Regions from separate parts of the Clostridium gelidum genome, predicted to be linked through region 1. Evidence: predicted binding sites of a transcription regulator. Region 1 holds the regulator's gene; the other holds the start of a gene.
The links. Region 1 encodes CtsR, which represses protease genes until heat stress. Its sites were predicted from a motif close to AAGGTCAANNAAGGTCAAAT; they were not measured.
Positions count from the first base shown of each region.

Region 2: a site for CtsR is predicted at 9,474-9,493, ahead of clpB (ATP-dependent chaperone ClpB). Genes of this name have one in related genera too.

Region 1 is NZ_AP024849.1:171,339-182,123, forward strand. It holds gene psyc5s11_RS00815 (DNA polymerase III subunit delta') at 1-468, shown strand, start outside; gene psyc5s11_RS00820 (PSP1 domain-containing protein) at 472-1,377, shown strand; gene psyc5s11_RS00825 (DUF362 domain-containing protein) at 1,718-1,888, shown strand; gene psyc5s11_RS00830 (MBL fold metallo-hydrolase) at 1,984-2,628, opposite strand; gene psyc5s11_RS00835 (CtsR family transcriptional regulator) at 2,804-3,259, shown strand; gene psyc5s11_RS00840 (UvrB/UvrC motif-containing protein) at 3,276-3,866, shown strand; gene psyc5s11_RS00845 (protein arginine kinase) at 3,847-4,860, shown strand; gene psyc5s11_RS00850 (ATP-dependent Clp protease ATP-binding subunit) at 4,886-7,336, shown strand; gene radA (DNA repair protein RadA) at 7,544-8,920, shown strand; gene disA (DNA integrity scanning diadenylate cyclase DisA) at 9,135-10,202, shown strand; gene psyc5s11_RS00865 (PIN/TRAM domain-containing protein) at 10,442-10,785, shown strand, end outside.
Region 2 is NZ_AP024849.1:1,035,923-1,046,707, forward strand. It holds gene psyc5s11_RS04835 (5'-nucleotidase C-terminal domain-containing protein) at 1-318, shown strand, start outside; SAM riboswitch class I at 668-783, shown strand; gene psyc5s11_RS04840 (methionine ABC transporter ATP-binding protein) at 878-1,840, shown strand; gene psyc5s11_RS04845 (methionine ABC transporter permease) at 1,840-2,478, shown strand; gene psyc5s11_RS04850 (MetQ/NlpA family ABC transporter substrate-binding protein) at 2,490-3,329, shown strand; gene psyc5s11_RS04855 (YkvA family protein) at 3,550-4,512, shown strand; gene psyc5s11_RS04860 (ribonuclease H1 domain-containing protein) at 4,578-5,540, shown strand; gene psyc5s11_RS04865 (YtxH domain-containing protein) at 5,737-5,910, shown strand; gene psyc5s11_RS04870 (helix-turn-helix transcriptional regulator) at 6,200-7,501, shown strand; gene psyc5s11_RS04875 (helix-turn-helix transcriptional regulator) at 7,522-8,787, shown strand; gene psyc5s11_RS04880 (CBS domain-containing protein) at 8,900-9,277, opposite strand; gene clpB (ATP-dependent chaperone ClpB) at 9,583-10,785, shown strand, end outside.

The DNA of each region.
Region 1 (10,785 bases):
ATTTATATTAAAGATAAATATATTAATTTAACTTCAGAAGATGAAAAAGCTGCGCTAGCATATAGTGCAGGTATACCAGGAAAAGTCGATAGGTTTATAGATGATAAAAATTTAAAAAACTTAAGAGATATATGTATAGAATTATTTGAAGATATTTTAAATAGGGAACAAGGAATCGTATTAAAATATGGAGAGCTGCTAAAGAATTTAAAAGATGATAAAATTGAGCTGTTGAATATACTTTTATCATATATACGAGATATTATGCTATTTAAAGAGCTTAATAATAGCGAAATTATTGTTAATTTTGATAAAGTAGATAAAATAAAGAATATATCAAGAGGAGTGTCTTATAAAAAGTTAAATAATATGTTAGAATACATAACAGAAGCTAGAATAAATTTAAATAGCAATACAAACTATTCAATGACCATAAGTGTTTTGCTTATGGGATTTGCGGAGGTATAATTAATGATAAATGTTATAGGAGTAAGATTTAAACAGGCCGGAAAAATCTATTATTTTAGCCCAGCAGAATTTCTAATTAAAAAAGGAAACTATGTAATAGTGGAAACTGCTAGAGGTGTAGAATTTGGCGAATGTGTTATAGGAATTAAAGAAATAAAGGAAGAAGAAATAGTATCATCACTAAAAAGTGTTATTCGAATTGCTGATGAAAAGGATATTAATAAGCATAAAGAAAATAAAAATAAAGAAAAAGATGCATTGGATATATGTTTAGAGAAAATCAAAGAACACAAGATAGATATGAAATTAATAGATGTAGAATATACGTTTGATAATCATAAAGTCATATTTTATTTTACAGCAGATGGTAGAGTTGATTTTAGAGAGTTAGTTAAGGATTTAGCTACTATATTCAAGACTAGAATAGAATTAAGACAAATAGGGGTACGGGATGAAGCTAAGATGATTGGCGGACTTGGACCATGTGGAAGAACTATGTGTTGTTCTACTTTTTTAGGAGATTTTGCATCAGTATCTATAAAGATGGCTAAGGAACAAAATCTTTCATTAAATCCAACTAAAATATCTGGAATATGTGGAAGATTAATGTGTTGCTTAAATTATGAGCAAACAACATATGAAGATATAAGAAAGAGGTTGCCTAAAGTAGGGTCTATTGTTAAAACTGAAGAAGGAAATGGAGAAGTTATTGGTAATTCAATAGTTAAAGAAATTGTCAAAGTTAAGATTAGAAGAGGCGATGAAGAAGTTGTTGAAGCATTTAAGATAACAGATATAGAACTTGTTTCAGGAAAATATGAAGATACAATTGACGAAAGTAATATTAGGATAATAGCTGAATCAGAAGAAGATAAAAAACTAATGAAAAATCTTATTAAGGAAAAATAGGAGAATTTCTATAAAATCTGCTATTAAGATTTCTAATATATAATTTCATAAGGATACTACAATAATTAGAGATTTTATTTCTAATTATTCTGGAATAATAGCTAGTGAAATATTATTAACTAGGAAAGAAATAACATTAATATATAATGAACCCTTTTTTATATTGAAAAGATTATTGATTCCATGGGAGATTTAAGATATATAAGAATATAATTCTAACCCATAAAACTTTAGTATGAAAAAATAAGTTAACTAAGTCACAAAATACTTTTAAAACATCAGAATACATGTTAAAATGTAAGAGGTTAATTACTACAATTTATTAGGAGGTGTTCTAAAAATGGCATTTGTTATTAATGATTCATGTGTTAGTTGTGGAGCGTGTGCTGGAGAATGTCCAGTTAACGCTATAACTCAAGGAGATACTCTATTCGTTATTGATGCAGATACTTGTATCGATTGCGGAAGCTGTGCTAGTGTTTGCCCAGTAGGAGCTCCAAACCAAGAGTAATAAAAAGAGAGATCGTCTTAAAGACGGTCTTTTTTTCGTATATAAAAGTATGAAACCTTTTAACAGCTTATGTTAAAAGGTTTCATTGCATTAGATTAATTACAAGGTGGTGTTAATAATATACATTTAGATTTAGAAGTGAAATCTAAATCTGAAGTATCTAATATATTAGAATTAATTTTCTTTATGTTTTTCATAGATATAATGAAATTTTTTAGATCATCCAAATATAAAGATGTTTTATTAGTTTTATATTGCATAGGAATTACATATTTAGGAGATACCAACTTACAAAGATTTGCTGCTTCGAATCCATTTAAAGTAAAGTGTCCACCAATAGGTATAAGTAAAATATCAATATTTTTTAATTTTTCCAAGACTAAGGAACAAGGAATATGACCTAAATCTCCTAAATGACATAGAGAATGCATATCGTCTTTAAATATATAAATAATGTTAGGACCTCTCTTAAGACCATTACATTTATCGTGAAATGAATTAAAGCCTTCTATTTTTAAAAAGTTGATATCAAAGGTTCCAATTTTATTAAGAACTCTAGTTATAGTATTAGATTTATTTAAATATGAATCATAAAAGTGATTATGACTGATAGTTATTAAATCACATTTAGGAAAATTGTTATCATATCCGAGGTTATTGTCAAAGGGATCAATTAAAATCCTTTTACCAATGGATGTTTTTATAAGAAAACAGGAATGTCCATACCAAGTTATTTGCATAAAAAACCTCCAACAATTAAATTAAAATACTATTATATATTATTAACATTTTTAGTTATAAATAATCATAAATTTGTATTGATACTTTAAAAAATAAAAAGATTATAGTATAATAATGTAAAGTCAAAGTAAGTCAAAAACTATTATTTTGATTAAAGTTTAAGTAGGTGATATTATGGCAAGACTTTCAGATATAATAGAAGTTTTTATAAAAGAAATGTTTAATGAAAATAAAGGCAATGTAATATTTATACAAAGAAATGAATTGGCAGATCAATTTAGATGTGCACCATCTCAAATAAATTATGTATTAACAACTAGGTTTACGTACGAAAGAGGATACTTAATTGAAAGCAAAAGAGGTGGAGGAGGACATATAGCCATTAAGCAATTAGAATATGATAGTTCTAATAAAAGAGAAGAATTAATAAATCAAAGTATAGGAGATTCAATGACATATCATAATGCAAATGCTTTACTAAAGGATTTATTAGAGTCTGGAGTTATTCAATTAAGAGAATGTGAAATAATGAAAATAGCAATAAATGATAGAAGTTTAGTTAGAGTAGATAATAAGAATAAAGTAAGAGCTGATATTTTAAAGGCAATGATTATGATAATTTTATCTTAAAGGTGGGGGATATATTATGTTATGTGAAAAATGTAAAAAAAATGAGGCAAAAGTAAATTTAATTACAGTAGTAAATGGAGAAAAACATGAAATTTGGTTATGTGAAAATTGTGCAAAAGATATATCCAGTATTCCATTTTTTAGTTCAATTGCTCAAAGTGCAAACTTTCCATTTCAAGGTATGCTTACAGAAATATTATCTAATGCAGATAGTAATAAAGTTAATATAGATAATAATAAAATAAAAGAAATTGTTTGTTCAAATTGTGGATTAACTTATGACGAATTTAAAAAAACTGGTAAATTAGGATGTTCTGATTGTTATGAAGAATTTAAAGTTGTACTTGATCCTAGAATAAAAAGCTTACAAGCAGGAGTAAAACATGTAGGTAAAATGCCCAAAATGAAAGGAAAAGAATTGATTCGAAGACGAAGACTCAAAGACTTAAAAGAAGAAATGCAAAAGTTAATAGTAACTGAAGAATATGAAAGAGCAGCAATTGCAAGAGATGAGATTAAAAAATTAGAACTTTATATATTAAAGAGCAATGTTAAAGAAAAGGCAAGTATAGGGGAGGAAAATTACGATGGACAGCTTGATTCATAAAGATAGAGAAAAAGGTATAGTATTAAGTAGTAAGATATTATTAGCTAGAAATTTTAGTAATGTACCGTTTCCTAATAAATTAAATTATATAAAAGGTAGAGATAATGGTAAAAAAGTATATAGTGTACTTAAAAATGAATTAATTGATGAACAACTTACATTATATGAGATTTGGAATACAAATGAAGAATTTGGTAAACAATATTTAGAAAAAGATTTAATAACTGAAGAACTTATAAAAAATTCTGATAAAGGGTCATTTATCTTAAATAAAGAAGAAACTCTTAGCATTATGATAAATGAAAAGGATCATGTAAGGCTTCAATATATGAGCGAAGGATTAAATTTAGAAGAAGCATTTCAGAAAGCAACAAGTATTGATGATAAAATAGAAAAAAACTTTGATTATGCATTTGATGAAAATTTAGGGTATCTAACAGCATCACCAGAAAATATTGGAACTGGTATGAAAGCATCAGTAATAATACATTTACCAGCACTAACCATGAGTGAAGAGATTAAAAGCATTTCAAAGAATCTTAGTAAAATTGGGATGAGCATAAAAGGAGTGTATTTAGATGGTACGAATGTTTATGGGAATTTATATAGAATAACGAATAAGATATCATTGGGGTTAACAGAAGAGGATATTATAATCAAATTAAAAGAGGCAGTTTTGAATATAATAGTAGAAGAAAACAAATTTAGAGAAATATTACTTAGCAAGTGTAAAAATGAATTAGATGATAAGGTATATAGAGCCTATGGCATATTAAAATGTGCAATTCTTCTAGATTCTAAGGAAACTATTGAATTGTTGTCAAATGTTAGATTAGGGGCAGAACTTTCACTTATAGACATTGATAAAAATAAGTTGGATAAATTACTTATACTTACAAGCAATTCATCAATTCAAAACTATTTAGGGAGATATTTAGATGAGAAAGAAATTAAGTATGAAAGAGCAAAAATTGTAAAGAAAATATTGAATTGAAGAGAAGATAGGAGGTTTGAAGAATATGGAATATAATAAATTAACAGAAAGGGCACAAGTAGTAATTTTAGAAGCTGAAAATGAATCTGAAAAGTTTAAGCATGGATATGTTGGAACAGAGCATATGTTATTGGGTATTTTAAAAGAGGATGGATATTCAGCTGAATTATTAAAAAAACATGGAGTTGCCAGTGAAAATATTATAACAATGATACAACGGTATCTAGGATATGGTGATACCAAGAAGTCAGATGATAATATATTATTAACACCTAGAACTAAGAGATTAGTTGATGAAAGTTTTGCAGCAGCTAAAAAGTTAAACCATAAATATGTTAGTCCAGAACATATTCTGCTAGCGTTACTTAATCAAGAAGAAGGAATGGCATATACTATTTTAAAGAGCTTAAACCTTAACTTTACTAGTGTAAGTGAAGAATTACTTTTGTTTTTATCAGGAATTTATGAAGATAAGGTTAGTGATGGTAAAACAATAGAAAATAGTAAAAAACAAAGTACTCCTATGCTTGATAAATACGGTAAAGACTTAACAGCCTTATCTAAGGAACAAGGATTAGATCCTGTAATAGGAAGAGATGCAGAGACTCAAAGGTTACTAGAAATTCTTTGCAGAAGAACTAAAAATAATCCATGTTTAATTGGTGAACCTGGAGTTGGTAAAACAGCAGTAGTTGAGGGATTAGCCCAAAGAATAGTTGAAGGAAATATTCCAGAGATACTTAAAAACAAAAGGGTTATTTCTTTAGATTTAACATCTATGGTTGCAGGTGCGAAATATAGAGGGGAATTTGAAGAGAGACTTAAAAAAACCATGGAGGAAATTGTTAAAGATAAAAATATTATTATATTTATTGATGAAATCCATACGATAATTGGAGCTGGTGGAGCAGAAGGTGCTATTGATGCGTCGAATATATTAAAGCCATCTTTAGCTAGAGGCGAAATTCAATGTATTGGAGCAACAACTATTGATGAATATAGAAAATATATTGAGAAAGATTCTGCATTAGAGAGAAGATTTCAACCTATAACAGTAGGAGAGCCTTCAAAAGATGAAACTTTAGCAATTTTAAAAGGTTTAAGAGATAGATACGAAGCACATCATAGAGTTGAAATTACAGATGAGGCATTAGAAGCAGCAGTAAATTTATCAGACAGATATATAACAGATAGATTTATGCCAGATAAAGCCATTGATTTAATAGATGAAGGGGCTGCTAAAGTAAGAATACAGAACTTAACAACACCACCAGATTTAAAAGATTTAGAAGGAAAAATTGAAAATATAGATAAAGAAAAGGAAGAATCTATAAGAGTTCAAGATTTTGAAAGAGCTGCAAATCTAAGAGATAAAGAAAAATCACTTAAGGATCAATTAAAAAATATGAAAGAAAATTGGAATACTCAAAATTCAATTAAGCCGTTGATTGTGGATGCAGAAAAAATAGCTAGTGTAGTATCATCATGGACAAAGATTCCAATAGAAAAATTAACTGAATCAGAAAGTGAAAGATTATTAGATTTAGAAAGCATATTGCATAAAAGAGTTGTTGGACAGAATGAGGCTGTAAAATCTATAGCTAGAGCTGTAAGAAGGGCAAGAGTTGGAATTAAAGATCCTAATAGACCAATTGGAAGTTTTATATTTTTAGGACCAACTGGAGTTGGAAAGACTGAACTTTCGAAGGCTCTTGCAGAAGCAATGTTTGGTGATGAGAATAGTATTATAAGAGTTGATATGTCTGAGTATATGGAAAGTCATTCTGTATCTAAATTGATAGGTTCTCCACCAGGATATGTAGGACATGATGATGGTGGGCAACTTACAGAAGCTGTTAGAAGAAAACCATATTCAATAATTCTTTTAGATGAGATTGAGAAAGCTCACACGGACATATTTAATGTACTGCTTCAGATTATGGAAGATGGAAGACTTACAGATGGCAAGGGAAAGTTAGTTAATTTTAAAAATACAATAATTATAATGACTTCAAATGTTGGGGCTCATCAAATCAAAAAACAAAAGAACATAGGATTTAATAATAATAGTAATAATGATGAAACTGAATATGAAAAGATGAAGGAAAGTATATTAGAAGAATTAAAACAAAAGTTCAAACCAGAATTTTTAAATAGAATTGATGATACAATAGTATTCCATAAACTGGATGATGAAGATTTAGATAAAATAATGGATTTGATGCTTGCATCTATAAGAAAAAGACTTGAGGGTAGAGAAATCTATCTGAGTTTTGAAGATGACAGTAAAAGGTTTTTGTTAAATAAAGGAATTGATCGTGATTATGGAGCAAGACCGCTAAGAAGGCTTATTGTAAAAGAAGTAGAAGATAGATTAAGTGAAGAAATTTTACAAGGAAATATAAAAATTGGAGACAAGGTAAAAGTTAATGAATTAGAAAATAAGCTTGTTTTTAGTAAGTTAGTTAAAGAATAATATTAAAAACATAAAAATTAAGGGGTGAAGTTTCGCCTCTTAATTATTTGCTTAAAGCATTAAGTAAATAATTATGTTGAAAGAATTAATATGTTATAATCAAATTAATATTTTTTTGCAATAGAATTCTATAAATAGATAGGATATATATATTTTGATTAATTAGAGAGATCTTAAATAGTTATTAAAAAATAAAGGGAGACATTTATGAAAAAGAAAACATTATATAGGTGCTCAGGCTGTGGCTTTGAAAGTATAAAGTGGCTTGGAAAATGTCCAACATGCAATAGTTGGAATACATTGGAGGAAGTGGTTGTAGAATTAAAAAGTATGCAAACAAGAGTAAGGCAAGCTTCTAAAAAGCCAATAAAAAAACTATTAGATGTGGTTTCTAATAAAAGTGATAGAATAGTTACAGGAATAAATGAATTTGACAGAGTGATGGGCGGAGGAATTGTAAAAGATTCAATTTCAATTATAACTGCTAGGCCAGGTGCCGGAAAATCAACATTACTTCTTCAAATATCAGATGCTATAGCACAAAAAGGGTATAAAGTAATTTATGCATCTGGAGAAGAAAGTGATAGTCAAATAAAAAATAGGGCAGATAGGATTCTTGATAAAATTCATGAAAACATATGGGTAGTACAAGAAACAAGTCTTGATAATGTTTTAGATGCGGTAGAAGAAGTAGATCCTGATATGCTAATTGTAGATAGTATTCAAACATTTACGATGGAAGCTTCATTACCAGCAAGGGCAGGTTCTCCAACACAAACTATGGAATGTGCAAATGCGCTACTTCAAATAGCTAAAACTGAAAAGAGGCCAAGGGCAGTTATTGTAGTAGGACAAATGACTAAAAATGATGAACTTGCGGGATTACGGGCATTAGAACATTTAGTTGATACAGTTCTTATAATAGAAGATGACAATGATGAAGAATTGCGTGTGCTTGTAAGTTCTAAAAATAGATTTGGTAGCATTGAAAATGGATTTTTTCAAATGTGTGAAAAGGGTGTTCTCTCAATAGATAATCCATCAGAATTTTTTATGACAAAGCGTGAAGAAGGTGAAATAGTTTCTGGAAGTGCATTGACTGTAATTAAAGAAGGAACGCGAGCTATTATAACGGAGATAGAGAGTTTAGTGTCTAAAAGCTTTACTCCATATCCGACACGTATAGGAGAAACCTTAGGGAAAGACAAATTAAATACATTAATATCTATATTAGAACAACGTGGTGGTATTAATCTATATGATAAAAATGTAATTATTAAAACTACTGGTGGTATAAAGATAAGAGAACAAGGAATCAACTTAGCTGTAATAATGAGCATAGTATCATCTGTAAAGCAACAAGGTATAGAATCTAATATTGCATTCATAGCAGATGTAGGATTGACTGGTGAGCTTAAGAAAGTACCATCATTAGAGAGTAGGGTTAAAGAGCTTGAGAGGATGGGATTTAAAAAGGTTTATGTTCCAAAAGATTCATTTATAAGGGAAAGTAGTTTTAAAAAAATTCAAGTAATTGAATTAAAGACATTAATGAATGTAATAAGCCATGTATACAATCACTAAAATGGTAATTAAAATACAAAATGTATATTGCATTTTAATTTGAGAAATGTTATTGAGAGATCATAGTTATTATAGTATTATAGTTTTAGAGGCTAAATTTTAATAACTAGTTCAATGACAATATAATTAATAGGTGTAATTAATTATATGGTAGTACATAATAATAAATATAAAGAAATTACAAATAATATTTTAAGGGAAAATGGGTGAGTGTATGAGAATAGAAAAGGGAATAGGAATAAAAAATGTCTTGAAAATAATGTGCCCAGGCACTCAACTAAGGGAAGGTCTTGAAAATATACTAAGAGCTAAGACCGGTGGACTAGTAGTAATTGGGGATGACGAAGAAGTTATGAAACTAGTTGATGGTGGTTTTTATATTAATTCAGAGTATACCCCATCATATGCATATGAATTAGCTAAGATGGATGGTGCTATAGTAATAACTGGAGATTTAAAGAGAATTGTTTGTGCAAATGCGCAGTTAATACCAGATTCATCTATTCCAACTTATGAAACAGGAACTAGGCATAGAACAGCACACAGGGTAGCTAAACAAACTAATAAGGTAGTCATTGCAATTTCTCAAAGAAGAAATATAATAACTATGTATAAAGGTGATATAAAATATGTATTAAGAGAAAGTAGCATAATTCTAAGTAAGGCTAATCAAGCAATTCAAACATTAGAAAAATATGTTGCAGTACTTGAACGTGTTATTAATAATTTGAATATATTAGAATTTCAAGATTTAACAACACATTTTGATGTAGTTACTGCAATCCAAAGAACTGAAATGGTAATGAGAATAGTAGAAGAAATTAATATGTATATATTAGAGCTTGGAAATGAAGGTAGATTAATATCTATGCAGCTTAATGAATTAATTAAGCATGTAGAAAGAGATGGGATATTATTAATTAGGGATTATTGTGGGGATGAATTGCAATATAATGAAGTCTATGAACATATACAAAAGCTAAATTCATCAGAATTATCAGATTTAGATGCAATTTCAAGAGCGATAGGTCATGGTGGTATCCCTCTTATGGATACATTAATATCTCCAAAAGGATATAGAGTATTAAGTAAAGTACCAAGAATACCATCCAATGTTATTGATAATCTTATAAAAGAGTTTAAAGAATTAAGTAATATAATAGATGCTGATATAGTTGATTTAGATAATGTTGAAGGCATAGGAGAAGCTAGGGCTACTGCTATTAAAGATGGATTGAAACGCATAAAGGAACAAATATCATTAAAAAAAGCAATATATTAAAAAAGAAACTGCCTTAAAATAAAGTTATTTAGAATAGAAGATAGCTCATCTATTTTTGTTTATTATAGCTACATTTTTAGTCGGTTTTTTTATTATGTATATGAAATTATTAATTAAACTTAATAATTTATTCGTTTTAGATAAACTTATTGTATGTTATAATGATAAGGTGTAGAAAAATATTAAAAATATGATTAAAATACTATAAAAGTGTAAATAATTAGAAGGAGGTGAAGCATGTGTTAAAGAAATTGATAAGGGGGATTTTTTCTATAATTGGATTAATAATAGGATATTTTATATCTGAAATATTACTTGAAATACCCCAAATTGCTAGTTTAAATTACATTTCAACTACTGTTGCTAGAATTATATTTGTTATTATTATATGTTTTATTTTTGGACTTATATTGTATATTATTTCTCCAACCATATATAAGAATATTTCTAACTTAATTGAATATGCTGAAAAAAATATGCAAAAAATGAGCATAGCAGAAATAATTTATGGAACTGTAGGTGCTGTTATTGCTTTAATTCTTATGACATTTATTGCAAAACCAATAAGCGATATGAGCAATAC
Region 2 (10,785 bases), 860 kb from region 1:
CAAGTAACAAGTAGCATAGGAACTTGGAAAAATGAAGGACAAACTTGGAAATATATGAAAGATGGAAAAGCTGTTAGTGGATGGAATGAAATCAATGGGAAATGGTATCTAATGGATTCAACAGGAGTAATGCAAATAATGTGGAATCAAGTGGATGGAAAATGGTATTTCCTAAATGATGACGGAAGTATGTCTACTGGTTGTTGGGTAAATACTAATAACAATTGGTACTACTTAAACGGAGATGGTTCAATGGCTTCCAATACCATTACAGCTGATGGATACGCATTAGGCTCAAATGGAGAATGGATAGCTTAAAAAATAGAAAAATTGTATTGTAGGATTAAGAGGTGCTATATAATAGCATCTCTTTTTCTATGAAATTAAGTTTTTAATGTGAAATGGAATTGATATAAACATATGGAATCAAGAATATTGAGATGAAGTTTTCAGGCTTAAATAACGTTTCTGTACGCAAAACTTAAGATAAATTATGATAATCATAATAATTTATAAAAATACTTGCAATATTATTAATAAGTATATATAATAAAACTAATCCGATGACAATACTAAGGATTGAGAAATTTATGGTTATTTTTTAGATATTGACAAATGAAAAAAATGCTTATATAATCATGTCAGAAACTAAATTAAATAATCGTGTATCTTATCAAGAGTGGTGGAGGGACTGGCCCTGTGAAACCCGGCAACCGAAATGTTGGTTATTTTATCGATATTTGTATGGTGCTAATTCCAGCAGCTTTAGCTGACAGATGAGAAGATAAATTTGTATAGTGTATTAAGCGCTAGAGATTTATTCTCTAGCGCTTTTATTTTAGTTATCTGGAAACAATGTCAAAGGAGGAAAAGTGTTTTGATAGAAATTAAAAACGTAATTAAAAGTTTTGGTGAAACACAAGTTATAAAAGATGTATCAATAAGCATTAAAGAAGGCGAAATTTATGGGATAATAGGACATAGTGGAGCAGGGAAATCTACACTGCTTAGATGTATAAATGGACTTGAATCGTATAATGGAGGATCTATTAATGTAATGGGGAAAGAAGTTTCTTCATTAACAGGTAGAAGTCTTAGGGAATTTAGAAAAGATTTAGGAATGATTTTTCAAAACTTTAATCTTATGAAAAGAAAAAATGTTTTTGATAATATTGCACTTCCTCTTGATATATGGGGCTACAATAAAAGTGAAATAGAAGAGAAGGTGTTAGATTTACTTAAGTTAGTTGGGTTAGAAGACAAAAGATTAAGCAAGCCATCAGAACTAAGTGGAGGGCAGAAACAAAGAGTAGCCATAGCAAGAGCGCTTTCATTAGATCCTAAAATATTACTTTGTGATGAAGCAACATCAGCATTAGATCCTAAAATAACAAAAGATATTTTAGCCTTACTTTCTAAAATCAATAAAGAATTAGGTATAACAATAGTAGTAGTTACCCACCAAATGGAAGTTATAAAAGAAGTTTGTGAAAGGGTTGCTTTATTAGATGGAGGAGAAATAAAGGCAGAAGGAAAAGCAGAAGATTTATTTTTAAAACCTGGAACTTCATTAAAAAAGTTTTTAGGGGAAGAAGATGAACTGTTACCAGATGATGGAGTTAATATTAAATTATTTTTTCCAAGCAATTCTTCAGAAAATGCACTTATAACTAAAATGGCTAGAGAACTTGAAATAGATTTTTCAATAGTTTGGGGAAAACTTGAAAAATTTAGAGAGGACATACTAGGGGGACTTGTAATAAATATAAAAGAAGAAGATAAGGATAAGGTTATAAAATACCTTGAAAGTAAGGATATTCTATTGGAGGTGATTGAATAATGAATGAGATAATAGGAAAAGCTTTAATAGAAACGTTAGAAATGGTTTTTGTATCAACTACTTTTGCAGTTATTTTAGGATTTATACCTGCAATTATATTAACAATTACTGCCAATGATGGATTAAAGCCAAATAAAATTATTTATAATATTTTAGATTTTATAGTTAATACATTAAGAAGTTTTCCATTTATTATATTGATGGTAATAATTATACCTTTAACTAGATTAATTGCTGGCAAATCTATAGGTACAGAAGCAGCTATGGTTCCACTTACAATTGCAGCAGCACCTTTTGTTGCAAGAGTTATAGAAGCATCATTAAGAGAAGTTGATAAAGGTGTGATTGAAGCAGCAAGATCTTTTGGAGCATCAAATCTTCAAATTATATTTAAGGTCATGCTTAAAGAAGCAGTTCCTTCAATAATGTCAGGAATAACTTTAACAATAATAAGTATTGTTGGATATTCAGCAATGGCAGGGGCTATTGGAGGTGGAGGACTTGGTCAAGTTGCAATAAGCTATGGATACCAAAGATTCCAAACAGATGTAATGATAGTAACGTGTATTATTTTAATTATAGTAGTACAAGGACTACAATTTTTAGGAAATTATTTTTATAATAAATTATCAAAATAGGGGGAAAAAATATGAAAAAGAAATCAATTTTATCAGTAGTTTTAGCAGGAATAGTGGCACTCGGATTAGTAGGTTGTGGGTCTGGAACTAATACAGGAAGTAAAGATTCTAAAAATGACAAGGTAATAAAAATTGGAGTAACACCAAAACCACATAAGGAAATAGTAGAAATAGCTAAACCATTACTTGAAAAAGAAGGATATACAGTAGAAATAACTGAATTCAATGATTATGTTCAACCTAATACTGCGGTATCAGAGGGGTCGTTGGATGCGAATTTCTTCCAACACATGCCTTATTTGAAGGAACAAAATGAATCAAAAGGATTTAAATTAGTTTCAGTAGGAGCTGTTCACTTAGAGCCAATGGGGTTATATTCCAAGAAAATTAAGAGCCTAGATGAACTTAAAGATGGAGCTACAATTGCTATTCCTAATGATCCATCAAATGAAGCTAGAGCATTAAAACTACTCGCAGGTAAGGGAATAATAAAAATTAAAGATGGTGAATTAGTTACACCAAAGGATATAATACAAGATGGTGGAAATTCAAAAAACTTAAAGTTTAGCGAATTAGAAGCGGCAGCAGTTCCAAGAGCAATAGATGATGTTGATGCAGCTGTAATAAATGGTAACTATGCAATAGATGCTAAATTCAATCCAACAAAAGATGCAATTATAATTGAAGATAAGAATTCAGAAGCTGCTAAGCCTTATGCAAATATAGTTGTTGTAAAAGAAGGTAATGAAAAACAAGAAAAAATTCAAGCTTTATATAAAGCATTGACTTCACCAGAAGTTAAAGCATTCATAGAAAAGGAATATAGTGGAGCAGTAATTCCAGTATTTTAATGAAATATAGAATAAAAAATATATGTAATTTAATTAGGTAAAATATCCTTTACAAGTACATCAAATGCTTGTAAGGGATTTTTTCTTTAGCTTTATCATTTGATAAAAATAATGTATACTTTTAATTATAATTAGGCAAATAATGTTTTTAATTGTAAACAACAGTATTAAGATGTTTAAATATAAAAAAGTAGAATTTTTCTTAAAAGGAGAATGAGTTATGAACATATCAGAGGTTAATGTTAAGTTAGTTGGGAGTGACATATTAAGTATTATTAATGAGTTTGTTAAAGTTGATGGATTGATTTTAAATAATGTATTTATTGAAGATGGAATAATATTAGAAGGAAGTCTTAAAAAGGGAATAAAGATAGATTTTTTTGTAAAAGTAGAATTAATCGAGTGTGCTCATAATATAATTGTAGCTAGAATTGTTAAAGCTAAAATTCTAAATCTTGGAATTTTTAGAATTCTAAGAAGTTTTGCACTAAAGCAGCTAGCAAAAGCATTCAAGGAATATGGAATAGAGAGCCAAAAGGATAAAGTAATAATTAATATAAATACGTTACTTAAAGGTGTGCCTTATGTCGAGCTAAATATTACCGAGATTTTTATGAAGAGATCAGAATTATGGGTTGAAGCTAGTAATGTTAATATTTCAATAGCCGGAGAATTAATAAAGAAAGTTGAAGCAGAAGAAGTTAAGGAAGAAAATGAAGACAATATAGCTGAATTAGAAATTGTAAATAAGACTCAAGACAATTATTCTAGAGGAAGAGAGATTTTAGAGGACAAGCTACCAAGAAGCGTTAAGGAATATAAAGAATATATATTTATATTACCAGATGTAATTTCTCTAATTTATAGATTACTTAGAGATAAAAGAGTACCTTTGAAAACTAAGTTAATAATGTCAGCAGCTATTGCATACATAGCAATTCCTACAGATATAATACCGAGTAGCATACCATTTATAGGCGCAATTGATGATATTGGAGTTGCATTTTTTGCTTTAAACAAAGTTCTTGCAGATGTGCCATTAGCCATAATAATAGAAAATTGGCAAGGTAAAAATGAGTTACTTTTAGTATTAAAAAATGGAGTTGAATATTTAGTTGATTTTACAGGGGCTAGAAATGTAAGTAAATTATGTGATGTAGTGAGAGAATTGTCTACATTGTAAAATAACTTGTGATATTTGGATATAATATAGATGAATAAGGATCTGAAGAAGAAAGGAACAAAGCAATGGCAAAGAAAGTTTATGCAATACAATGTGGATTTGATGTTAAGAACAATAAGAAAGTAGAAAATATTATAGTTAATACTTGGGACGAATGTTTAAAATATGTAAAAGGCGTAAAAGGAGCTAAATATAAGAGCTTTGAAAGTATTGATGATGCAAAGGCATATCTAAATGAAGGAAATAGAATGCTTAAAAAAAGTGATAACAAGTATCCTAAAGATTGCCTTCATGCTTATGTCGATGGTAGTTATAATTCTTCTGATGGAAGATATTCTTATGGTGTAGTTTGTGTTAGTAATAATGTTGTAGAATACATAGAAAGTAATGCTGCGAAGGATACATCAGAAAAGAATGTAAGACAAGTTGCAGGAGAGCTTAAGGGCGCTGTTAGAGCTGTTGAATATGCTTCAAGCAATAATAGGACAAAGATAGTTTTATTTCATGATTATGAAGGCATAGCACATCATGCAACTGGTGCTTGGGATAGGAAAGAAGAGTCATCTATGGAATATTATGATAAAATGCAAAAATTAATGAGTTCTGGAATTGAAGTTATATTTGTTAAAGTGGACAGTCATACAGGAGATTTATTTAACGAACTTGTGGATGAAAAATGTAAGCAATGTTTAGGCATAACTTCTGATAAAATAGTTCAAAAATGGCTTAATAAAAATATTATAGAAGTTGCTAATAATGAAGTGAAAGCTGAAATTTTAAGCATAGCGCCTAATTGTGCTAATAATATAATAATAAGTGGTGAGAATAAATTTATTGATGAGAGTATAGATGTTATAGAAATTGATAAAACAACAAATGAAAATGATCAAATTGATGATGAATTTAGATTTGAACAAATTGTAAATTTATATAAAACTAATTACAAAGAAGGAAAAAAGGTGATTTCAAAACTACTAAGTAAGCAAAAAGAAAGCTTTATTTTATATTTACTAAGTCATAATAAATAAGGCAAAAAATTGCCTAGAATGCTGAATTATTATTTTTTGAATGTTTATAACTAGCACATTTAGTTATTATTTATTTTCTTTCAGATTCCTAAGTTTGAAATAGATAATAAATGTAGAAAAAATTAACTTGGATAACTTTTTAATTTCTGCACAATCTATATTTAGAAAATAAATTAATATTAAAGAGGTGTTAATTATGCAAAGATTTTCAAAAGGAATGATGGCAGGAATTTTAATTGGAGTAGCTGTTGAAATGGCTATGATGCCAATGTATGACAGAAGTACTCAAAGAACAATGAAAAGAGCAGGAAGAAAAATGAGAAATATGGCTGAAGCTACTTATAGTGGCATGCAAGATTGGATGAGATAAATATTGTCTTATTAACGTTTTCATAAAATTTTGAATTTAATTTAATATGAGAAGATATGAAATAAATTTTTTAATAATTAATTTCATATCTTTTTAATTTATGTACAAATAATGTAAGAAAATATTTTGAGCTTATAATTTTTAGTGTAAAAATGGATAAAAAAATTAAATTATATAAAATTTGGGGAGCATTTATATTTTTATGCAGTTTTTTATGAATTTATGTTATAATTAAGGAAATTATATTAACTTAATTAAATAATTTGTTGAATAGAGAAGGATTGAAGAAATGGAAATTCTATCATTAGGAGAAAAAATTAAAAGAAAAAGAAAACAATTAAATATGACCTTAAAAGATTTGGCTAAAGACAGAATAACTCCAGGACAAATAAGCTTAGTTGAATCGGGGCGCTCAAACCCCTCAGTTGACTTATTAGAATATTTAGCAGATGCATTAAATACAACTGTCGAATATTTAATGGAATCAGAAGAAAGCCAAGCAGAAAAAATTAGTCTTTATTATGAACAAGTAGGAGAATCATGTATATTGCAAGGTGATTATGAAAAAGGACAAAGATATATTGATAATGCTTTATATTATTGTGAAAAATATAACTTAGAATATAGAAAAGCAATTATATATTTCATAACAGCAAAATCATATATGTATAAGACAGATTTTCCGATGGCACAAAAGATTTTTTTGTCGGCAAATGTAATTTTTATTAAAAATAATAATTATGAAAAAATAATAAAAACTTTTTTACATTTAACTAATGTAGCTTTAGAACTAAAAGCATATCATTCAGCTAGCAGTTATTTGAAACAAGCTGAAAAAGTATATTTAGATAATAATATTGTAGATGATTTTCTAATGGGTGAAATACATTATAATATGGCTAGAACATATTATAATATAGAAGAGTTAGATTTAGCATTAAAATATTCATATCTAGCAAAGAGTAGATTTGAACAAATATATAATGATGAGGATTATGCAAAAAACTTATTTTGTTTAGCTGAAGATTTTAATAAAAAGGGTGATTTGCCAAATGCTATAAAGTATTCAAAGAAAACGTTGGAAGTTTATAAAAAAATACAATATAACAAAGGTATAGTTAATATAGAACATAATTTAGGAAGATTATTCTATGAATTAGGGCATTTGGAAGAATCACTTAAGCATTATGAAATATCAAAAAGTGTTAGTGCTCAAAATCATGTGGGCTATATAAATGATATATTGATAGATATTTGTAAAAATCATTTAAAATTGAAAAATACTGAAGAATGTAGTAAGTTATTAAAAAATATTGAAAACAGTATTGAAGAAAATGATATTGACAGAAAAATTGAATGTAAATTAATTAAATATACTATATTTAATATTGATGAAAAAATGGAACAAGCAGAGAGCGTATTAATTGATACATATATGTTGGCAAAAAATAGTGGAAGACTAGCTAAAGCCGGTGAATTAGCTATGAGAGTTGGAAAATACTTTATAGATAAGAAGGAAGAAGAGGAAGCCTCATACTATTTGAATCAAGGAATACAATTATTTAATGAGGCAGAAAAATTAAAAAATTAAGAGGTAAATGGGTGATATAATTGGAAATACTATCTACTGGCGAAAAAATAAAAAGGGCTAGAATATTCAAAGGAATTACATTAAAGCAACTATGCGAAAATAAAATTTCTATTGCTAAAATGAGTTGTATAGAAAATGGCAAAATTAAGGCAGATAAGGAGTTGCTTAAATATATATCAGAAAAAATTGAAATAGATTTTAATTATTTAATAGAAGATGTTTATGAACAAATATTAAATAATTTAGAAACGATAAAAAAGAATATTTCATGTGATAATGATTCGGAAAGTAAGCTGAAAGATAATTTAAGTTATGCACTAAAATATAAATACTATGATTTAGCATTTAAATTAATACATATATTATTTTATTATTATGTGGAAGAAAATAAGGCGGAAAATATTCAATTGATAGTTTCTCAATACTATGATTTATTTCAAAGAAATAATACAGAAGAAAATACAGTTACATATTTCAAAGATATGGCAATATATCTTTCACAAAATGGAGAATATATAGAGGCTATATCATATTACAGTAAGCTTAGAGAAATGTGTCAACAAAAGAAAGAAAAATTTGATAAAGCGGAATATTGCTTAATAGGTTATAATGAAGCATTAGGTTATCAGAATCTAGGAAAAACAGAAGAAGCATATAGTATTTTATCAGACATTATAGGATATGTTGATAAACTTAAAACAGATGAGAGTAAAGGTAAAATATATCATATTTATGCTACTGTATGTATTAAGTTGAAGAAAGATTATGCAGAGGAATATAAAAAGAAAGCATTTGAATATCAAAAACATAATCCTATTTCATTAGCATTATCACATGGAAACTATGGAAAATATTATTTTGAGGTAGGCGAAAAGGAAAAGGCAATTGCAGAAATAGAAAATGGAATTAAAATATTCCCACAAGACAATATAGAAAAAAATGTAGAATTCTTAAATTATTGTACTAGAATATTAATTGATAATGTAGAATATGAAATAGCTTATAAAATTACAGAAGAAGCATTAAATATGGCGATTATTACAGACAATATAAAGCTAATTGAAAAATCATATTACCTAAAAGGAATGATTCTTCAAAAAATGGACAAGTATGCTGAAGCAGAAAAATATATGAATTTATCGTTAGATTCATTATTTAAATTTGGTACAAGAGATGAAAGAAAAAATAGATATATAGATATGGGAAATCTTTATTATAACCTTGGAATGGCTACAGATTCATTAAAGTATTTTAATTTAGCATTGGCAGTAGATAAGAAAATATAGTAACTACTAAGCTAAATAAGAAGATATGAAAATAGAAGGATATTTGTTTGAAAAAGTAAAAACAAGTATCCTTCTATTTTTTTTATTCATGTTTTGATTGTGCCTAAAGTCTTTAATCTATATTGATAAAATAATCTAATAAATCTTCAATACTTATGACACCTACAATATTATCATTTTCAACTATAGGCATAGAGATAATATCATTTTTTCGTAATCTATTAGCTACAACCAATAAATCTTCATCAGATTGAGCAAGTATTACTTCTTTAGACATAACCCATTCAACAGGGCAACTAACATAATGACCAGGGTGAATCATAAATCTATATATATCAGCTTTAACAATCATTCCGACTAAGGCGTCTTTGTCATTTACTACTGGCATACCATTAATATCAAATTTATCCATCATATCTAGAGCTTTATCTATTGGATCATTCACATTAATAGTATGAAAACTTTGTTTAATAATAGAATTTATTTTCATAAAATCACCTCTTTTAAAAAGTTTAGTATTTTCAATCTATAATAATTTAAAAATGGAAAGCAAATAGATAATTATACTAACATTTTACTACAAAACAACAAGTTTTTAAACAGGAGTTTATATATATATGAAATTAATATGTAATTTATAAAATACATATTAATTAATAAAAAATTATATATAAAAGTCAAATACACTTTGACTTTCTTTGACCTATGTATTATTATATAATTAAGGACTCATTAAGCATAACCAAGAGCTTAATAAAAAAGTAAATAGAGCTATAAATGTGAGGAGGAACAAGTATGAATATTGATAAAATGACATTAAGAGTACAACAAGCATTAAATGATGCAAATGTCACAGCAGTTAAATTTAATCATCAACAAATTGATTTAATGCATCTTTTTTCTGCTCTTGTGGAACAAGATGATGGATTGGTACCAAATATTTTCACTAAGATGGGTATCTCAATAAAGAGTATAAAAGATTTAATAAATAAAGAACTAGATTCAATGCCAAAGGTTTTAGGCGAAGGTGTTGGTAATGTATATATAACTAGAAAAGTAGACGAAGTATTAATTAAAGCTGAAGAAATTTCAAAGCAATTTGAAGATTCATATGTTAGTGTTGAACATTTAATGTTAGCTATTATGGAAGTAGATAAAAATAGTCAAGTTTCTAAGATATTAAAACAATATAATGTAACCAAGGATAGTTTTTTGAAAGTTTTGTCGGAGGTTAGAGGAAGTCAAAGAGTTGAAACTCAAGATCCAGAGGGGACATATGACGCTTTAGCTAAGTATGGAACAAACTTAGTTGATCTTGCTAAAAAGCATAAGCTTGATCCTGTTATAGGTAGAGATGAAGAAATAAGGAGAACAATAAGGATTCTTTCTAGAAGGACAAAGAATAATCCAGTATTAATAGGTGAACCTGGTGTTGGTAAAACAGCAATAATTGAAGGTTTAGCTGAAAGAATAGTTAGAGGTGATGTTCCAGAAGGATTGAAAGATAAAATTATATTTTCACTTGATATGGGATCACTAATTGCTGGAGCTAAATATAGAGGTGAATTTGAAGAAAGATTAAAAGCAGTTTTAAAAGAAGTTCAAAGTAGTGAAGGAAGAATACTATTATTTATAGATGAAATTCATACTATTGTTGGAGCAGGTAAGGCTGAGGGTGCTATGGATGCTGGAAACTTAATAAAGCCATTACTTGCTAGAGGTGAACTTCACTGTATTGGTGCTACGACTTTTGATGAATATAGACAATATATTGAAAAAGATAAAGCATTAGAGAGAAGATTCCAACCTGTAATCATAGATGAGCCTACAGTTGATGATACAATAGCAATACTCAGAGGATTAAAAGAAAGATTTGAAATTCATCATGGAATAAGAATTCACGATTCGGCTATAGTCGCAGCTGCAAAACTTTCTGATAGATATATTCAAGGTAGATTTTTGCCTGATAAAGCAATTGATTTAATTGATGAAGCTGGC